DNA from 3 places in the Streptomyces sp. NPDC056486 genome. Region 3 is predicted to be linked to each of the others. Evidence: riboswitches for the same ligand, from Rfam matches in the RefSeq annotation. Region 3 holds a riboswitch; each other region holds the start of a gene.
What was found. Region 3 has a riboswitch for cobalamin ahead of ACFQ7F_RS23380 (cobalamin biosynthesis protein). Riboswitches for the same ligand answer to the same signal wherever they lie in the genome.

Region 1: it holds a riboswitch for cobalamin, as region 3 does, so the genes downstream of both, ACFQ7F_RS40760 (ABC transporter substrate-binding protein) here and ACFQ7F_RS23380 (cobalamin biosynthesis protein) in region 3, are expected to answer to the same signal.
Region 2: it holds a riboswitch for cobalamin, as region 3 does, so the genes downstream of both, metE (5-methyltetrahydropteroyltriglutamate--homocysteine S-methyltransferase) here and ACFQ7F_RS23380 (cobalamin biosynthesis protein) in region 3, are expected to answer to the same signal.

Annotation. Positions count from the first base shown of each region.
Region 1 covers NZ_JBHTSF010000196.1:7,766-13,021, forward strand. The annotation lists gene ACFQ7F_RS40750 (amino acid permease) at 377-1,852, shown strand; gene ACFQ7F_RS40755 (Mov34/MPN/PAD-1 family protein) at 1,936-2,358, shown strand; cobalamin riboswitch at 2,322-2,478, shown strand; gene ACFQ7F_RS40760 (ABC transporter substrate-binding protein) at 2,522-3,484, shown strand; gene ACFQ7F_RS40765 (FecCD family ABC transporter permease) at 3,724-4,812, shown strand; gene ACFQ7F_RS40770 (ABC transporter ATP-binding protein) at 4,809-5,256, shown strand, end outside.
Region 2 covers NZ_JBHTSF010000142.1:9,843-15,098, forward strand. The annotation lists gene ACFQ7F_RS36280 (SDR family NAD(P)-dependent oxidoreductase) at 1-574, opposite strand, end outside; gene ACFQ7F_RS36285 (MarR family winged helix-turn-helix transcriptional regulator) at 786-1,280, shown strand; gene metE (5-methyltetrahydropteroyltriglutamate--homocysteine S-methyltransferase) at 1,335-3,656, opposite strand; cobalamin riboswitch at 3,826-4,044, opposite strand; gene ACFQ7F_RS36295 (3-hydroxybutyryl-CoA dehydrogenase) at 4,215-5,084, opposite strand; gene aceB (malate synthase A) at 5,081-5,256, opposite strand, start outside.
Region 3 covers NZ_JBHTSF010000059.1:47,143-52,398, reverse strand. The annotation lists gene ACFQ7F_RS23400 (helix-turn-helix domain-containing protein) at 64-918, shown strand; gene ACFQ7F_RS23395 (hypothetical protein) at 963-1,514, shown strand; gene ACFQ7F_RS23390 (hypothetical protein) at 1,447-1,755, opposite strand; gene ACFQ7F_RS23385 (DUF397 domain-containing protein) at 1,774-1,968, opposite strand; cobalamin riboswitch at 2,240-2,383, shown strand; gene ACFQ7F_RS23380 (cobalamin biosynthesis protein) at 2,505-3,443, shown strand; partial or broken gene ACFQ7F_RS23375 (cobyric acid synthase) at 3,443-5,043, shown strand; gene ACFQ7F_RS23370 (putative cobaltochelatase) at 5,040-5,256, shown strand, end outside.

The DNA.
Region 1 (5,256 bases), on a different contig from region 3:
CATCAGCCAGGCCATCGGTCAGCTCATCGACTTGGTCACACCCGCAAAGTCGGTGTATGTAGCAGCGGTTACCCCTCGTTCGCTCAGCGGACGCTCAAATCCGGATAACGATCGCGTCACTTCACTGCCCACCTTTGACGCGGTGGGGGAATTTTGTCCGCTTCTTCTCGTGACGTGAGCCACACGTGGCCGGGCCGATCACTGTTGCGACCGTGATAAATCTTCACGACCACTCGGTGACGCCACCCATGTCACGGGGTGGCGCTCGGGCCGGCAGACCGCCGGTAGCACTCCATCCATATCCGGGGGGATCAGGACCTGACCCGTGGCCATACGCAGACTGCGGGCACGGATCAGCGTGGAGAAAGGCGTCACCATGACCTCAGCGCAGGTCGAAGAGCATCACGACGGCAATGAGGCCGACGGCACGGGCGGTTCGCCCGGCTCGTCAGGCGAGGGTTATCAGCGCGGGCTAGGTGCCCGGCAGATCCAGATGATCGCGATCGGCGGTGCCATCGGCACCGGCCTGTTCCTCGGCGCGGGCAAGGCCATTCACAAGGCCGGTCCGAGCCTCATCCTGGCGTACGCCATCGCCGGCCTCGTCATCTTCTTCATCATGCGGGCCCTGGGCGAGCTGCTCATGTACCGCGCCGTGTCGGGCTCCTTCTCGGAGTACGCGCGTGAATTCATCGGCCCGTTCTTCGGGTACGTGACCGGCTGGACGTACTGGCTCTTCTGGGTCGTCACCGGCATCACAGAAGTAACGGCAGCGGCCCAGTACATGCAGTACTGGACACACGACTCCATTCCACAATGGGGTTACGCGCTGATCTTCACGGTCATCCTGTACGGCGCCAACCTGATCTCCGTGAAGCTCTTCGGTGAGCTCGAGTTCTGGTTCTCGATGGTCAAGGTCACCGCGATCATCGGCATGATCCTGATCTGCGCCGGCATCCTCACCATCGGCTTCTCCGACGCCGGTGACACCGCATCCGTCTCCCACCTGTGGGACCAGGGCGGCTTCTTCCCCAACGGCATCGGCTCCACGCTGATGACGCTGCAGATCGTGATGTTCGCCTTCCTCGCCGTCGAGCTCGTCGGCGTCACCGCGGGCGAGTCCAAGGACCCCAAGACCGTCCTGCCCAAGGCCATCAACACCGTGCCGTGGCGCATCGCCGTCTTCTACGTCGGCGCGCTCATCATGATCCTCTCGGTCGTGCCGTGGACGGAGTTCGTGCCGGGCGTCTCGCCGTTCGTCGCCGCCTTCGACAAGATGGGCCTCGGCGTCGGCGCTGCGATCGTCAACTTCGTCGTCCTGACGGCCGCGCTCTCCTCCTGCAACTCCGGCATGTACTCCACCGGCCGCATGCTGCGCGACCTGGCGATGAACGGCCAGGGCCCGAAGTTCTTCACCAAGCTCACGAAGAACGGCCTGCCCCTGGTCGGCACGACCTTCTCCGCCGCGCTGATGCTGGTCGGCGTCTGGATCAACTACCAGTGGCCGGGCGAGGCGTTCAACTACGTCGTCTCCTTCGCGACCATCTCCGGCATGTGGGCCTGGATCATGATCCTGGTCTGCCAGATCAAGTACCGCCGCAAGGCCGACCGCGGCGAGCTGCCGCAGTCCACCTTCCGGGCGCCGGGCGCCCCGTACACGAGCTGGTTCGCGCTCGCCTTCATCGCGATGGTGATCGTGATGATGGGCGTCGACAAGGACGCGCGGATCTCGCTCTACGCGGCCCCCGTCTGGGCCCTGATCCTGGGCGTCGGCTACCTGATCATGCAGAAGCGCAACGACTCGCAGTCGACGGGCGGCGGCGAGGCCGAGCCGCAGGACACGGTGAAGAAGTAGCGCCGTAACGCCTGATCCCAGCATGTGGGCCTGTCCGTACCACTCTTCGGTACGGACAGGCCCTTCTGTTTATCCTGGCTGCCATGCTGACCCTCACCCAGGCCCTTCACGACCAGATCGTCGCGCACGCGCGCCAGGACCACCCCGACGAGGCCTGCGGTGTGGTCGCGGGCCCGGAGGGCACCGGCCGCCCCGAGCGCTTCATCCCGATGCTGAACGCGGCCCGCTCGCCCACGTTCTACGAGTTCGACTCGACCGACCTCCTCAAGCTCTACCGCGAGATGGACGACCGCGACGAGGAGCCGGTGATCGTCTACCACTCGCACACGGCGACCGAGGCGTACCCCTCGCGCACGGACATCACGTACGCCAACGAACCGGGCGCCCACTACGTCCTGGTCTCCACGGCCGACGCCGACGACGCGGGCGACTTCCAGTTCCGCTCCTACCGGATCGTGGACGGCGAGGTCACCGAAGAAGAGGTGAAGGTCGTCCAGGCATACTGAGCTCACCTTTGAGGCGGCAGGACCCAGGAAGCCGGTGCGAATCCGGCACGGTCCCGCCACTGTGACCCCACCCTTCGCGGGCGGGGCAGTCAGGAACTGACCTGCCGCCTTCTTCTCCCACGACGCAGGGGACGCGGAATCCCCTGGAGGAGGCAGCTCAGCCATGTCCCGCCCCATACGCCTGCTCGCGGCCACCGCCCTGCTCGTCCCGCTCGCCGCCTGCTCGTCCGCCGCGGACTCCGCTTCGGACAAGCCCGCCGCGACGGCAGCAGGCTTCCCGTACACGGTCACGAACTGCGGCGTGAAGACGACGTACGACGCACCGCCGAAGCGCGCCGTGACGATGAACCAGCACGCGACGGAAGTGATGCTGGAGCTGGGCCTGAAGGACCACCTGGCCGGAACGGCGTACCTGGACGACAAGGTCCTGCCGAAGTACGCGAAGGCGTACGCGGACATCCCGGTCCTGGCCAAGGAGTACCCCTCGTACGAGAAGCTCCTGGCCTCCGACCCCGACTTCGTCTACGGCGGCTACGCGAGCGCCTTCCTGGCGGGCGAGGGCCGCAGCCGCGCGGCCCTGGCGAAGTCCGGCATCGAGAGCCGCCTGGACGTCGAGGCCTGCGCGAAGCGGGCGGTATCGATGGACGACGTCTACCGCGAGGTGCGGGAGGTCGGTTCCACCTTCGGGGTACGGGCGCGCGCCGACCGGTGGGTGAGCGGCGCCGAACGCGAACTGACCGCCGCGGCGAAGAAGTCGAAGGACCGCGAGCCCGTCCCTGTCTTCGTCTACGACAGCGGCGACAAGACCGCGTTCACGGCGGGCGGCCGGGGCATCGGCAACGACATCATCGAACGGGCGGGCGGCCGCAACGTCTTCGCCGACCTGGACAAGTCCTTCGGCGACGCGTCCTGGGAATCGGTGGTCGACCGCAAGCCCGAGACGATCGTGATCCTCGACTACGGCGGCACGACGGTCGCCCAGAAGAAGAAGCGCCTCCTGGACGACCCGGTCCTGGCAGACGTCCCCGCCATCAAGCACAAGCGCTTCGCGGTCCTGCCGCTTTCGGACGCGGTGGTGGGGGTACGGGCACCGGCGGCGGTGAGCAAGCTGGCGGACCAGCTGTGAAGAGGCTTTTCCAGCCGGGCGCCCGATCGCTCGGGCTCGCGCGGAGACGATTCCAGCCCACCAGGCGACAACTCGACCCGGCTCCGGCACCCACCCACCCCGCGCCATCACCCACCCACCCCGCCCCGGCATCTACTCAGCCCGTCCGGCGTTTGAGGACGAACTCGGCGAAGCCGGTGATCGACGGCAACCAGTCCGGGGGCCCGGGGGCGGAGCCTCCCCACGCGGCGGAGCCGCAAATGTCACAGCCGGGAAGGGGCGGGATTGGGGAGAGCCCCGCCAGGGCCGCACGGACCCGCAGACGACTGGGCTACGCGACAGTCGTCGCGGCACTCTGCACCGCCCTCGCGGTCGCGATCGTCGCAGGCCTCGCCCTGGGCTCCGTCCGGATCCCGGCGCCCGAGGTCCTGGAAATCCTCACGGGGAGGGCAGACCCCTCCCCGTTCCGTACGATCGTCCTGGACGTAAGACTCCCCAGGGTCCTGCTCGGCGCAGCCGTAGGCGCGGGCCTGGCAGTCATCGGCACAGTCCTCCAGGCCCTGGTGAGAAACCCCCTGGCCGACCCCTTCCTCCTCGGCGTCTCGTCCGGCGCCTCCGCAGGAGCCGTCGCCGTCATCGTCCTCGGCAGCGCCTTCGGCGTGGGCGCGGGCCTGGCCACCACCGTCACCATCCCGGCCGCCGCCTTCGCGGGCGCCCTGCTCTCCCTGCTCGTCGTCTACACCCTGGCGAGGTCGGGAGGCGGCGGCTTCGCCACGGGCCGCCTGATTCTGGCGGGCGTGGCCGTCTCGTACATCCTCTCGGCCCTGACCAGCCTGATCCTGATCATGGCGGACAGCGCGGACCACCTGAAGGAAGTCCTGTACTGGACGCTCGGCGGCCTCGGCAGCGCCCGCTGGGACATGCTCGCCCTGCCCGGCGCCGCCCTGATCGCGGGCACGGCGCTGCTCGTGGCCCTGGCCCGCCCCCTGGACCTGCTCCTGGTCGGGGAGGAGGGCGCCACCGTCCTCGGCCTGGACACGGCCCGCTTCCGCGCCGCCGTCTTCGTCCTCGCCTCGCTCCTGACCGGCGTACTCGTCGCCTACAGCGGAGCCATCGGCTTCGTCGGTCTGATGGTGCCGCACGCGGCCCGGATGCTGGTCGGCGCCGCACACCGGGCGCTCCTGCCGGTGGTGGCCCTGATGGGCGCGGTGTTCCTGGTGACCGCCGACCTCGCGGCGCGCACGGTCGCGGCCCCGCAGGACATCCCGGTGGGCGTCCTGACGGCGCTGACGGGCGGCCCGTTCTTCCTCTGGATGCTGCGAAGGAACCGTACGGAGGCAACCGCATGAGCAACCCTGCTGTGCTGCGCACGGAGTCCCTCACCTACCAGGTAGCTGAGAAGACCCTCGTGAGCGACGTCACCCTGCACGCCGCCCAAGGCGAGACCATCGGCCTCGTAGGCCCCAACGGCAGCGGCAAGACCACCCTCCTGCGCTGCGTCTACGGCACGCTCACCCCCACCACAGGGCGCGTACTCCTGGACGGCGACGACCTCGCGGCCCGCTCGGCCAAGGACCGCGCCCGCCGTATCGCCACCGTCCCGCAGGACGGCCACACCGGCTTCGAGCTCACCGTCCGGCAGATCGTCGCCATGGGCCGCTCCCCGCACAAACGCTTCTGGGAGGCGGACACCGCGCGGGACGCCGTCCTGGTCGGCGACGCCCTAGAACGGGTCGGCGCGGCAGACCTCGCGCACCGCACCTTCGCCGGACTCTCCGGCGGCGAGCGCCAGC
Region 2 (5,256 bases), on a different contig from region 3:
CCACCGGCACGATCGCGTTGACGGTGATGCCGGCCCTGGCCAGCTCCATCGACCATGTACGCACCATGCCCGCGATCCCGGCCTTGGCGGCGGAGTAGTTGGTCTGCCCGAAGTTGCCGCGCTGCCCTGCGGGGGAGCCGACCAGGATAAGGCTGCCGCCCTCGCCCTGCTCCCGCATGCGTACGGCGGCGGCGCGGGCGCAGGTGAAGGTGCCCCGCAGGTGGGTGGTGACGACGGCGTCGAAGTCGTCGTCGGTCATCTTCCACAGCACCCGGTCGCGCAGGATCCCGGCGTTGGTCACCATCACGTCGAGCCGCCCGAACTCCTCGACCGCGCGGGCGACGAGGCGGTCGGCGGCTTCGCCGGTGCCGACGGCGGCCACCTCCGCGACGGCGCGCCCGCCTGCCTCCGTGATGGTCTTGACGGCCTGCGCGGCTGCCGCCTCGTCGACGTCGTTGACGACCACGGCGGCCCCGGCTCGAGCGAGGGCGGTTGCGTAGGCGAGGCCGAGACCGCGCCCCGATCCCGTGACGACGGCGACCTTGCCGCTCAGATCCACGGCGTATGAGTCCAGCACTGGAAACCCCTTCAAGAGGCAGCGACAACAAATGGATTGACGGACGGGGGGAACGCGATTCCGGTCGGCATCGGCCCGCAGAAAGGAAGCTAAGACAAACCATTGTTGGCGTCAATGATTGTTTCCAACATCGATAATGCGGCATGCTGGACACTGGCATCGACGACCGCCGTATGCCCGCGAAGCACCGATCAGGGAGAGCCTCCTCATGACCAGCCGGAAGACCACCGCCGAGCCCGTGGAGGAAGGATCCGTCGACGAGGGCGCACCCTGGATGCGCGGCCTCCACGCCGACACGGGCTACCTGCTGTACCGTCTCGGGCTGCGCTCGGGGCAGCTCTTCAACGCGGGGCTCCAGAGATCCGGCCTGCGTCTGCGCCACTACGCGCTGCTGCGCTATCTGGCCACGGTGGCGGGCGCGGCGCAGCGCGAACTGAGCCAGGAGCTGGGCTATGACCCCAGCGCGATCGTCGGCCTTGTGGACGACCTGGAGCGCCTCGGCTTCGTCGAACGCCGTCCCGCTCCCGACGACCGCCGCCGCCGCATCGTCGCCCTCGCCCCGGCGGGCCACGACTTCCTGCGCGACTCCGACACGATGGCCCGCGGCGTCCGCGACGAACTCCTCGCCCCGCTCGGCCCGGACGAGCGGGAGATGTTGCACGCGCTGTTGTCCCGGGTGGCGCATACGGATGATGCGTCATGACGGAACGGGGCGGCCATTCCCCCTCAAATGGCCGCCCCGGTTCGCGCGCTCGGGTCAGGAGTTCGTGGGCAGCTCCGCCCTCACCTCGCGCGCCGCCGCGACCAGGTTCTCCAGGGAGGCCTTGGTCTCCGGCCAGCCGCGGGTCTTGAGGCCGCAGTCGGGGTTCACCCACAGGCGCTCGGCGGGGATGGCCTCAAGTCCCTTGCGCAGCAGGGCTGCTGCCTCCTCGGTGCTGGGTACGCGCGGGGAGTGGATGTCGTAGACGCCGGGACCCGCCTCGCGCGGGTAGCCGTGCTCGGCCAGTTCGCGGGCCACCTGCATGTGTGAGCGGGCGGCTTCCAGGCTGATGACGTCGGCGTCGAGATCGTCGATGGCCTGGACGATGTCACCGAACTCGGCGTAGCACATGTGCGTGTGGATCTGGGTGTCCGGACGTACGCCGCTGGTGGTGAGGCGGAACGACTCGGTGGCCCAGTCCAGGTAGGAGGGACGGTCGGCGGCGCGCAGCGGCAGCGTTTCGCGCAGCGCGGGCTCATCGACCTGGATGACCGAAGTGCCGTCCGTTTCGAGGTCGTTGACCTCGTCGCGCAGGGCGAGGGCGACCTGGCGCGCCGTGTCGCCGAGCGGCTGGTCGTCGCGGACGAAGGACCAGGCGAGCATGGTGACCGGGCCGGTGAGCATGCCCTTGACGGGCCGGTCGGTGAGGGAGTTGGCGTACGAGGTCCAGCGCACCGTCATCGGTTCGGGCCGCGAGATGTCGCCGGCCAGGACCGGCGGGCGCACATAGCGGGTGCCGTACGACTGGACCCAGCCGTGCTGCGTGGCGAGGTAGCCGGTGAGCTGCTCGGCGAAGTACTGCACCATGTCGTTGCGTTCGGGCTCGCCGTGCACCAGGACGTCGATACCCGCCTTCTCCTGGAAGGCGAGGACCTCGCGGATCTCGTTCTTGATGCGCTCTTCGTAGCCGGCCGTGTCGATACGGCCCGCGCGCAAGTCGGCCCGTGCGGTGCGCAGTTCGGTGGTCTGGGGGAAGGAGCCGATGGTGGTCGTGGGCAGTTGCGGCAGGCCGAGGCGAGCCTGCTGGGCCGCCGCACGCTCCGGGTAGGCGTGCGCGCGGCGGGCATCGGCGCCGGTGACGGCGGCGACGCGGGAACGTACGGCCGGATCGTGGGTGAGGGCCGAGCCCGAGCGGGACGCCAAGTCTGCGCGGTTGGCGGACAGTTCGGCTGCGATCGCGCCAGTGCCCTGGGCCAGGCCGCGGGCCAGCGTGGCGATCTCGGCGGTCTTCTGGTGGGCGAAGGCCAGCCAGCGGGCGATCTGCGGGTCGATGTCCCGCTCGGCGGTGGCGTCCAGCGGGACATGGAGGAGGGAGCAGGACGCGGAGACGTCGACCCGGTCGGCGAGACCCAGGAGCGTGCCCAGCGTGGACAGGGACTTCTCCAGGTCGTTGATCCAGATGTTGCGGCCGTTCACGACGCCCGCGACCAGACGCTTGCCGGGAAGACCGCCGACGGCGGCGAGGTCCTGGAGCTGGCTCGCGGCGGCCTCGGTGAAGTCCAGGGCGAGGCCCTCGACCGGCGCCTTGGCAAGCACCGGAAGTGCCTCGCCGAGCCGGCCGAAGTAGGAGCCGACCAGGAGCTTCGGGCGGTCGGTGAGGGCGCCCAGATCGCGGTAGGCGCGGGCGGCGGCGTTGAGTTCGGCCGGGGTGCGGTCCTGGACCAGGGCGGGCTCGTCGAGCTGCACCCACTCCGCGCCCGCCGCGCGCAGGTCGGCGATGACCTCGGCGTACACGGGCAGCAGGCGGTCGAGGAGCGTGAGCGGCTCGAAGTCGGCCGCCACGCCGGGCGCGGGCTTGGCGAGCAGCAGATAGGTGACCGGGCCGACAAGGACCGGACGGGCCGCGAGGCCGAGCGCGATGGCTTCCTTCAGCTCGTTGACCTGCTTGGCGGAGTCGGCGGCGAAGACGGTGTCGGGGCCGAGTTCCGGCACGAGGTAGTGGTAGTTGGTGTCGAACCACTTGGTCATCTCGAGCGGCGCCACGTCCTGGGTGCCGCGGGCCATCGCGAAGTAGCCGTCGAGCCCGTCGGTGTCGACGGCCTCGCGGTGGCGCTGAGGGACGGCGCCGACCATGACGCTGGTGTCCAGGACGTGGTCGTAGTACGAGAAGTCACCGGTCGGCACTTCGTGGATGCCGGCGTCGGCCAGGTGCTGCCAGGTGGACCGGCGCAGCTGCGCCGCGGTGTCCCGGAGGGCGTCGGCGCTGACACGGCCCTTCCAGTAGCCCTCGACGGTCTTCTTCAGTTCCCGGTTGGGGCCCTGGCGGGGGTAGCCGTACACGGTGGACCGTGCTGCCGCGGCTGCGGACTTCGGTGTCATGGAAATCTCCTTCGCGAGATGACTCCTTGAGATCCCGGAGACGGGACGCGGACGCGAAGGGGTGACGAACCCGGCGGACCGAACGCGCGCCATCGGCGCGGTGCTGCGGTACTCCACCTGATCTGTACGCCGACCCGCCCACGAGGTCACCGGGATACCGCACGTGAGGGGTCACGTACGGGCAACGGGCAGGTCTTCGGACTCGCGGGCACACCTGCCGAGGCAGGTTCCTACTGGCCGTCGCTTCCCGGATCCGCGCTCGGATCCAGTGCGTATGACGGCGGTCGTTCCCACTCACCGCTGCGGGGCAGTCCCGGATTCTCACCGGGTTCCCTCTTACGACGCGTCTGCCTGGCGGGCAGGGCGAACCAGCTGCACTGGTCAGGCTAAGGGGTGGTCGCCCTCTTGGGCAGTACTGATCACATTCCGGACCGTGAGGTGAGACACGGACCCCGGCCCGAGTCAGCGCGTGCGGGGGCGCGGAACAGATCACCACTCTGTTCCGCGCCCCGCTCACAGCAGCCGCAGGCCCCTCGGCCGGCGGCGGACCCGGGCCCCTCAGCCCCGGTCGTAGATGTGGAACCCGCGGCCGCTCTTACGGCCGAGCAGCCCTGCTTCCACCATGCGCTGGAGCAGCGGCGGCGGGGCGTACAGGGGCTCCTTGAACTCTTCGTAGAGAGACGCCGCGATGGAGGCGACCGTGTCGAGGCCGATCAGGTCAGCCAGCTTCAGCGGCCCCATCGGGTGCGCGCAGCCCAGCTCCATGCCCGCGTCCACGTCGGCCGCAGTGGCGAAGCCGGACTCCGTCATCCGGATGGCCGAGAGGAGGTAGGGGACGAGCAGCGCGTTGACGACGAAGCCCGCCCTGTCCTGGGACCGGACGACCGTCTTGCCCAGGGTGTCCGTGGCGAAGTCCTGGACGGCGGCGACCGCCTCGGCGGCCGTGTGCAGCGAGGAGACGACCTCGACCAGGGGGAGTACGGGGGCGGGGTTGAAGAAGTGAAGGCCGAGGACGCGATCGGCACGCCGGGTCGCCATGCCCAGACGCATGACCGGGATGGAGGAGGTGTTGGTGGCCAGGATCGCGCCGGGGTCCTCGACGACCTTGTCCAGGGCGGCGAAGACCTCGGTCTTCGCCGCGGCGTCCTCCACGACGGCTTCGACGACGAGCTGGCGATCGGCCAGGTCGTCGAGGCTGCCGGTGAAGACCATGCGGGCCAGTGCGTCTTCGGCACCGATGCGGTCCAACTTTCCGCGCTGTACGGCACGTTCGAGCGATACGGCCACGCGTTCGCGGGCGGCGCGTGCGGTCGGCCCGTCGGCCTCGCACACCACGGTGTCCAGACCGGCGCGGGCGCACACCTCGGCGATTCCGGCGCCCATCTGGCCCCCGCCCACCACGCCGACCCGGCGGATGGCTGCGGTCATGACTGTCCCTCCGGGCGGTGCACGAGGTGGCGGCTGTAGGCATCCGTGGTGAAGAACGCGGGCAACTCCCGCGACAAGGCGGTCCGGTGGAACAGTCCACGGACTTCGTCGACCGGCGCCCACGGATACTCCGCACCCAGGGCGGCGAGCTCGTCCTCCATCAGCTCAAGAA
Region 3 (5,256 bases):
GCACATATAGCACTCCGCCTTATGTCAAACAACCAACAGCCACGACGACAGCGAGGAGCCACCATGCCGAGGGATGTCGACCCGAGCCTCAATCGCCGCAGGCTTCGCATTGCACTCCGCAAGGCCCGCGAGGCCGCGAAGCAGTCACAGGGCCAAGCCGCCCAGGCCCTCGACTGGTCACTGTCCAAGATCATGAGGATCGAGCAGGGAACGGTCAGCCTCTCCGTCACCGATCTGCGCGCTCTCCTCCAGCAGTACGGAGTGACGGATCCGGATCTCGGCGCGGAACTCGAAGAGGCCGCTCGCGGCTCCAAGGGCGCGAGCTGGTGGGCCCAGTACCACGACATCATCGGACCGCAGTTCAGTCAGTACGTGGGGTACGAGAGTGCCGCCGCGTCCATTCGCACGTACAACCCGATCATCGTGCCCGGCTTCCTGCAGACGGACGAGTACGCGATGGCGCTCCTCGCCCCGCGCGTGGCGACGGAGCGGGCGCGGCGGATCGTGGAACTGCGGACAGCGCGCCAAGAGCGCGCTCTGGAGGGCGAGGACCCGCCGTGGACGTTCTTCGTCATCGATGAGGCCGCGCTGCACCGGCAGATCGGCGGTCCGCGCGTGCTGCGCGCCCAGCTGCAGCGCCTCATTGACATGTCGGCACGCCCGAAGGTGTCCCTCCAGGTTCTGCCGTTCACAGCGGGCGCCCACTACTCCACCTTGAGCAGCTTCATCCTGCTCGGCTTCCTCGACGACGAGGACCTGCTTTACCTGGAGGCTCAGGGGAACCAGTCGATCCGTGACGATCACGAGCTGATCGTGCGTCACCAGGAGTGCTTCGAATCCCTGCGCGAGACCGCGTACAGCGGAGATAAAGCCATCGACCTGATCAACCGGGTCAGGGACGGCATTGACAGCAGCTGACCTTCCGGGCCCGAGGAGTCCGGCAGGAGCGAGGAGGCCTCAACATGCCAGCCGCGTTGCGAGAGTGGTGGCGGGGGATTCTCGCGGCCATCAGGCAGGCGCCGTGGCGGGGCGGTGGTACGGGTGGTGCGCAAGGTGCCGATGGGGCCTCCGTCGGCAGCAACGCCGGCGGGGCCGCCCATGTCACCGCCGACGCCGGCGCCGAGCAGCCGACATCCGTCGGCCCCTCCTACAACCAGCTCGTCCGCGAAGCGATGACCGACCAGGGCCGTACGAATCGGATGGACACGCTGGACCGCCATCGCACGGACGACAACGTGCGGATGTTCACGACCAGGATCGTCTACTGCACCGGCTGCATACTCGTTCTGGTGCTGACGCTCACCGGAGTGCTCGTCGTCCTGGCCGCCATCGGCATGACGGGGTTCCGGACGGTCGGCCCGGTGATCGCTGTCTTCTCGGCCCCCGTGATCGCGCTCAGCCGCCAGCTCGCCAGGCTGATCTCGCAGGCGGGGGCAACGCCCACGCTCAGCGACGACCGCCGTGCTGTGGTTCCCGCTCAGCGGCCCGAGCCCAAGGCTGACGATTCTGCCTGAACTCGGCGAAGCCCCACCACAGACCCACGGCCACCGCGGCCACCACGGCCGTGAGGACCCAGACAGCCAGCCGCGCCGCCGTCCCCTCGACCAACAGCGAGGCCGCCGCTCCGACCAGGGTGACGGCCGCACCGAGCAGCACACACCCCGCCACGGCCGCGACGACCCCCGATGCCTTCCGCTTCCCCCCGTGCACGCCGTTCACCAGCCGCCGCACATCGGCAAGATGATGCTCAGTCATCCCGTTCCCCCCTCCCTCTCACCCAGCTCCGACGAGAGCGTTCAGGAACGCTTGCCAGCGCTCGACGGAGAAGACGACGCCGGGTTCCGACGGGTTCTGCGAATCACGGACAATCACCGCTTTCCGCACGAAGGCAATTTCAACACACTCTCCGTCGGCCCCGCTGTAGCTGCTCCTGCGCCAGAACAATCCGGACGAGCTCTCATTGGACACGCCGACCTCCCCCTGCCCGAGAGCCGGCGTCCCTCGACGCGTGTCCGTCGCTCTTCGCCCACGCCGATGCACGATAGCGCCGTGATCTTGGAGGGCCGCCAGGTCCGCCGAGAACCGTCACACCACGTCACGACCGGACCCAATCACTCCTGGACCGCTCTCCGGTTGTCGTGTTCCAGTCTAGGAAAGTTACATTTCCAGGCCTAGGGAGAAACCGGCCCTATGTGGGCCTCGGCACACTCTCCCGCCCCAGGTCAACGGCAAGTTGACGGGCGTTCGTGGGCGTGGTGGACTGCCGGAGCCATTACGGCGGCAGAAGAGGAAGCCGGTGCGAATCCGGCGCGGTCCCGCCACTGTCATCGAGGAGACGACTCCTCGGAAGCCAGGAACTCTCGCCGCCGATCTCGTCGAATCAGGGCGCGGACACCCTGAGTGAGGACATATCGCCATGCGCGGCCGCTCGTTGCCGGTCTCTGTGCCCCTGCCTGTCCAGGCCGGGCCCCTCGCTCTCCTCCGCGTAACGGCCGGCTGAAGCCATGTGTGCCGATCGCGACTTCGCGTACGGCGCCGCCGTCGGCCTCCTCGGTGATCTGTTCCTCGGCGATCCTCGCCGCGGGCATCCGGTCGCCGCGTTCGGTCGGGCCGCGGGAGCCGTCGAGCGTGTGCTGTGGCGTGACCACCGCGGGTGGGGCGCCCTGCATGCCGTGGTGTGCGCCGGGGGTGCGGCAGGTGCCGCTGCCCTGGCCTCTTCCCTTGTACGTGAATCACGCGCCGCATCCGTCGCGCTGACCGCCGCCACCACCTGGGCCGTGGTCGGCGGGACCTCGCTGGGCCGCGAGGCGCGGGCCGTCGGCGGGGCGCTCGCCGCCGGGGACATCGAGGTGGCAAGGGAGCGGCTTCCGCATCTGTGCGGCCGTGATCCGCAGGCCCTCGACGCCGACGGCATCGCGCGGGCCGTGGTCGAGTCCGTCGCCGAGAACACGTCCGACGCGGTCGTCGGCGCCTTGGTGTGGGGGGCGCTCGGCGGGGTTCCCGGGCTCGTCGCCTTCCGGGCCGTGAACACGCTCGACGCCATGGTCGGGCACAAGTCCGTGAAGTACCGGCGGTACGGGTGGGCCTCCGCGCGGCTCGACGATGTTCTGGGGTGGCCCGGGGCCCGGCTCACCGCGGTGCTCGCCGCTGCCGCCGGGGATGCGCCACGAGGGGCCCTGCGGGCCTGGCGTACCGACGCCGCCAAGCATCCGAGCCCCAACGCGGGGCCGGTCGAGACCTCCTTCGCCGGGGCGTTGGGGGTAAGGCTCGGGGGGACCCTCTCGTACGGAGGCCGGGTCGAGCACCGGCCTGTCCTGAACGGGGACGGGCGGGACGTCGAAGTCGCCGACATCGAGCGGGCCGTGAAGCTTTCGCGACGGGTCGGGCTGCTTGCCCTGGGGGTCGCCGCAGTGGTGAGCACTATGCGGAAAGGCAGGGCCTGATGAGTGGTGGGCTGCTCGTGGCCGGGACCACGTCCGACGCGGGGAAGAGCGTGATCACTGCCGGGATCTGCCGGTGGCTGGCCCGCAAGGGGGTCTCCGTCGCGCCCTTCAAGGCGCAGAACATGTCCCTCAACTCCTTCGTCACGCGCGAGGGCGCCGAGATCGGGCGGGCCCAGGCCATGCAGGCGCAGGCCGCCCGGGTCGAGCCGAGCGCGCTGATGAACCCCGTGCTGCTCAAGCCGGGCAGTGACCGCAGCAGCCAGGTCGTCCTCATGGGAAAGCCCGTGGGCGAGATGAGTGCGCGCGGCTATCACGGTGGGCGCCAGGAACAGCTGCTCTCCACCGTCGTGGGATGTCTCGAAGAACTTCGGGGCAGCTATGACGCCGTGATCTGCGAAGGCGCGGGCAGTCCCGCCGAGATCAATCTGCGGCGTACGGACATCGTGAACATGGGGATCGCGCGGGCCGCCCGCTTCCCGGTCATCGTGGTCGGCGACATCGACCGCGGCGGCGTCTTCGCCTCCTTCTTCGGGACGACGGCGCTGCTCAGCGCCGAGGACCAGGAACTGGTCGCCGGGTATCTCGTCAACAAGTTCCGTGGCGACGTCTCGCTGCTCGAACCGGGGCTCGACATGCTTCATGAGCTCACCGGGCGGCGTACGTTCGGCGTGCTTCCCTTCCAGCACGGTCTCGGTATCGACGAGGAGGACGGGCTCCGGGTGTCCCTGCGGGGCGCCGTACGGGAGTCCGTCGTCGCTCCCCCGGTCGGTGAGGACGTGCTGCGGGTCGCCGTCTGTGCCGTGCCGCTGATGTCGAACTTCACGGACGTGGACGCCCTGGCCGCCGAACCCGGCGTCGTGGTGCGGTTCGTTGACCGCGCCGATGAACTCGTCGACGCCGATCTCGTGGTCGTACCGGGGACGCGCGGCACGGTCCGCGCCCTGCAGTGGCTGCGCGAGCGCGGTCTCGCGGACGCCATCGCGCGCCGCGCTGCCGAGGGGCGGCCCGTGCTCGGTATCTGCGGCGGCTTCCAGGTCCTCGGCGAGCACATCGAGGACGACGTCGAGTCACGGGCAGGAGCCGTGGACGGGCTCGGCCTGCTGCCCGTGCGCGTGCGGTTCGCACGCGAGAAGACCCTCGCACGGCCGGTCGGCGAGGCGCTCGGCGAACCCGTCGAGGGGTACGAGATCCATCACGGCGTCGCCGAAGTCCTCGGCGGAGAGCCCTTCCTGGACGGCTGCCGCGTGGGTGAAGTGTGGGGCACGCACTGGCACGGGTCGCTGGAGAGCGACGCGTTCCGGCGCCGCTTCCTGACCGAGGTCGCCCGCGCCGCCGGGCGCCGTTTCGTGCCGGCGCCCGACACCAGCTTCGGTGTTCTGCGCGAGGAGCAGCTCGACCTGCTCGGCGACCTGATCGAGCAGCATGCGGACACGGACGCGCTGCTCCGCCTGATCGAGACCGGCGCCCCGTCCGGCCTCCCCTTCATCGCACCCGGGGCGCCCCCACGACCGGCGGAGGGGGACGGGTGAGAGCCGCTGCTCCCTGGGCGAGAGCCGCCGCCCCCTGCCCCGCCCTGAACCACGTAATGGAGGCCTTGTGAGTACCCCCTATCCGTTCACCGCTCTCGTCGGACAGGACGACCTGCGGCTCGCCCTGCTGCTCAACGCCGTCTCGCCCGCCGTCGGCGGTGTGCTCGTGCGCGGAGAGAAGGGCACCGCCAAGTCCACCGCCGTGCGGGCCCTTTCGGCCTTGCTGCCGCAGGTGCCCGTCGTCGCCGGATGCCGCTTCTCCTGCGACCCGGCCGCCCCGGACC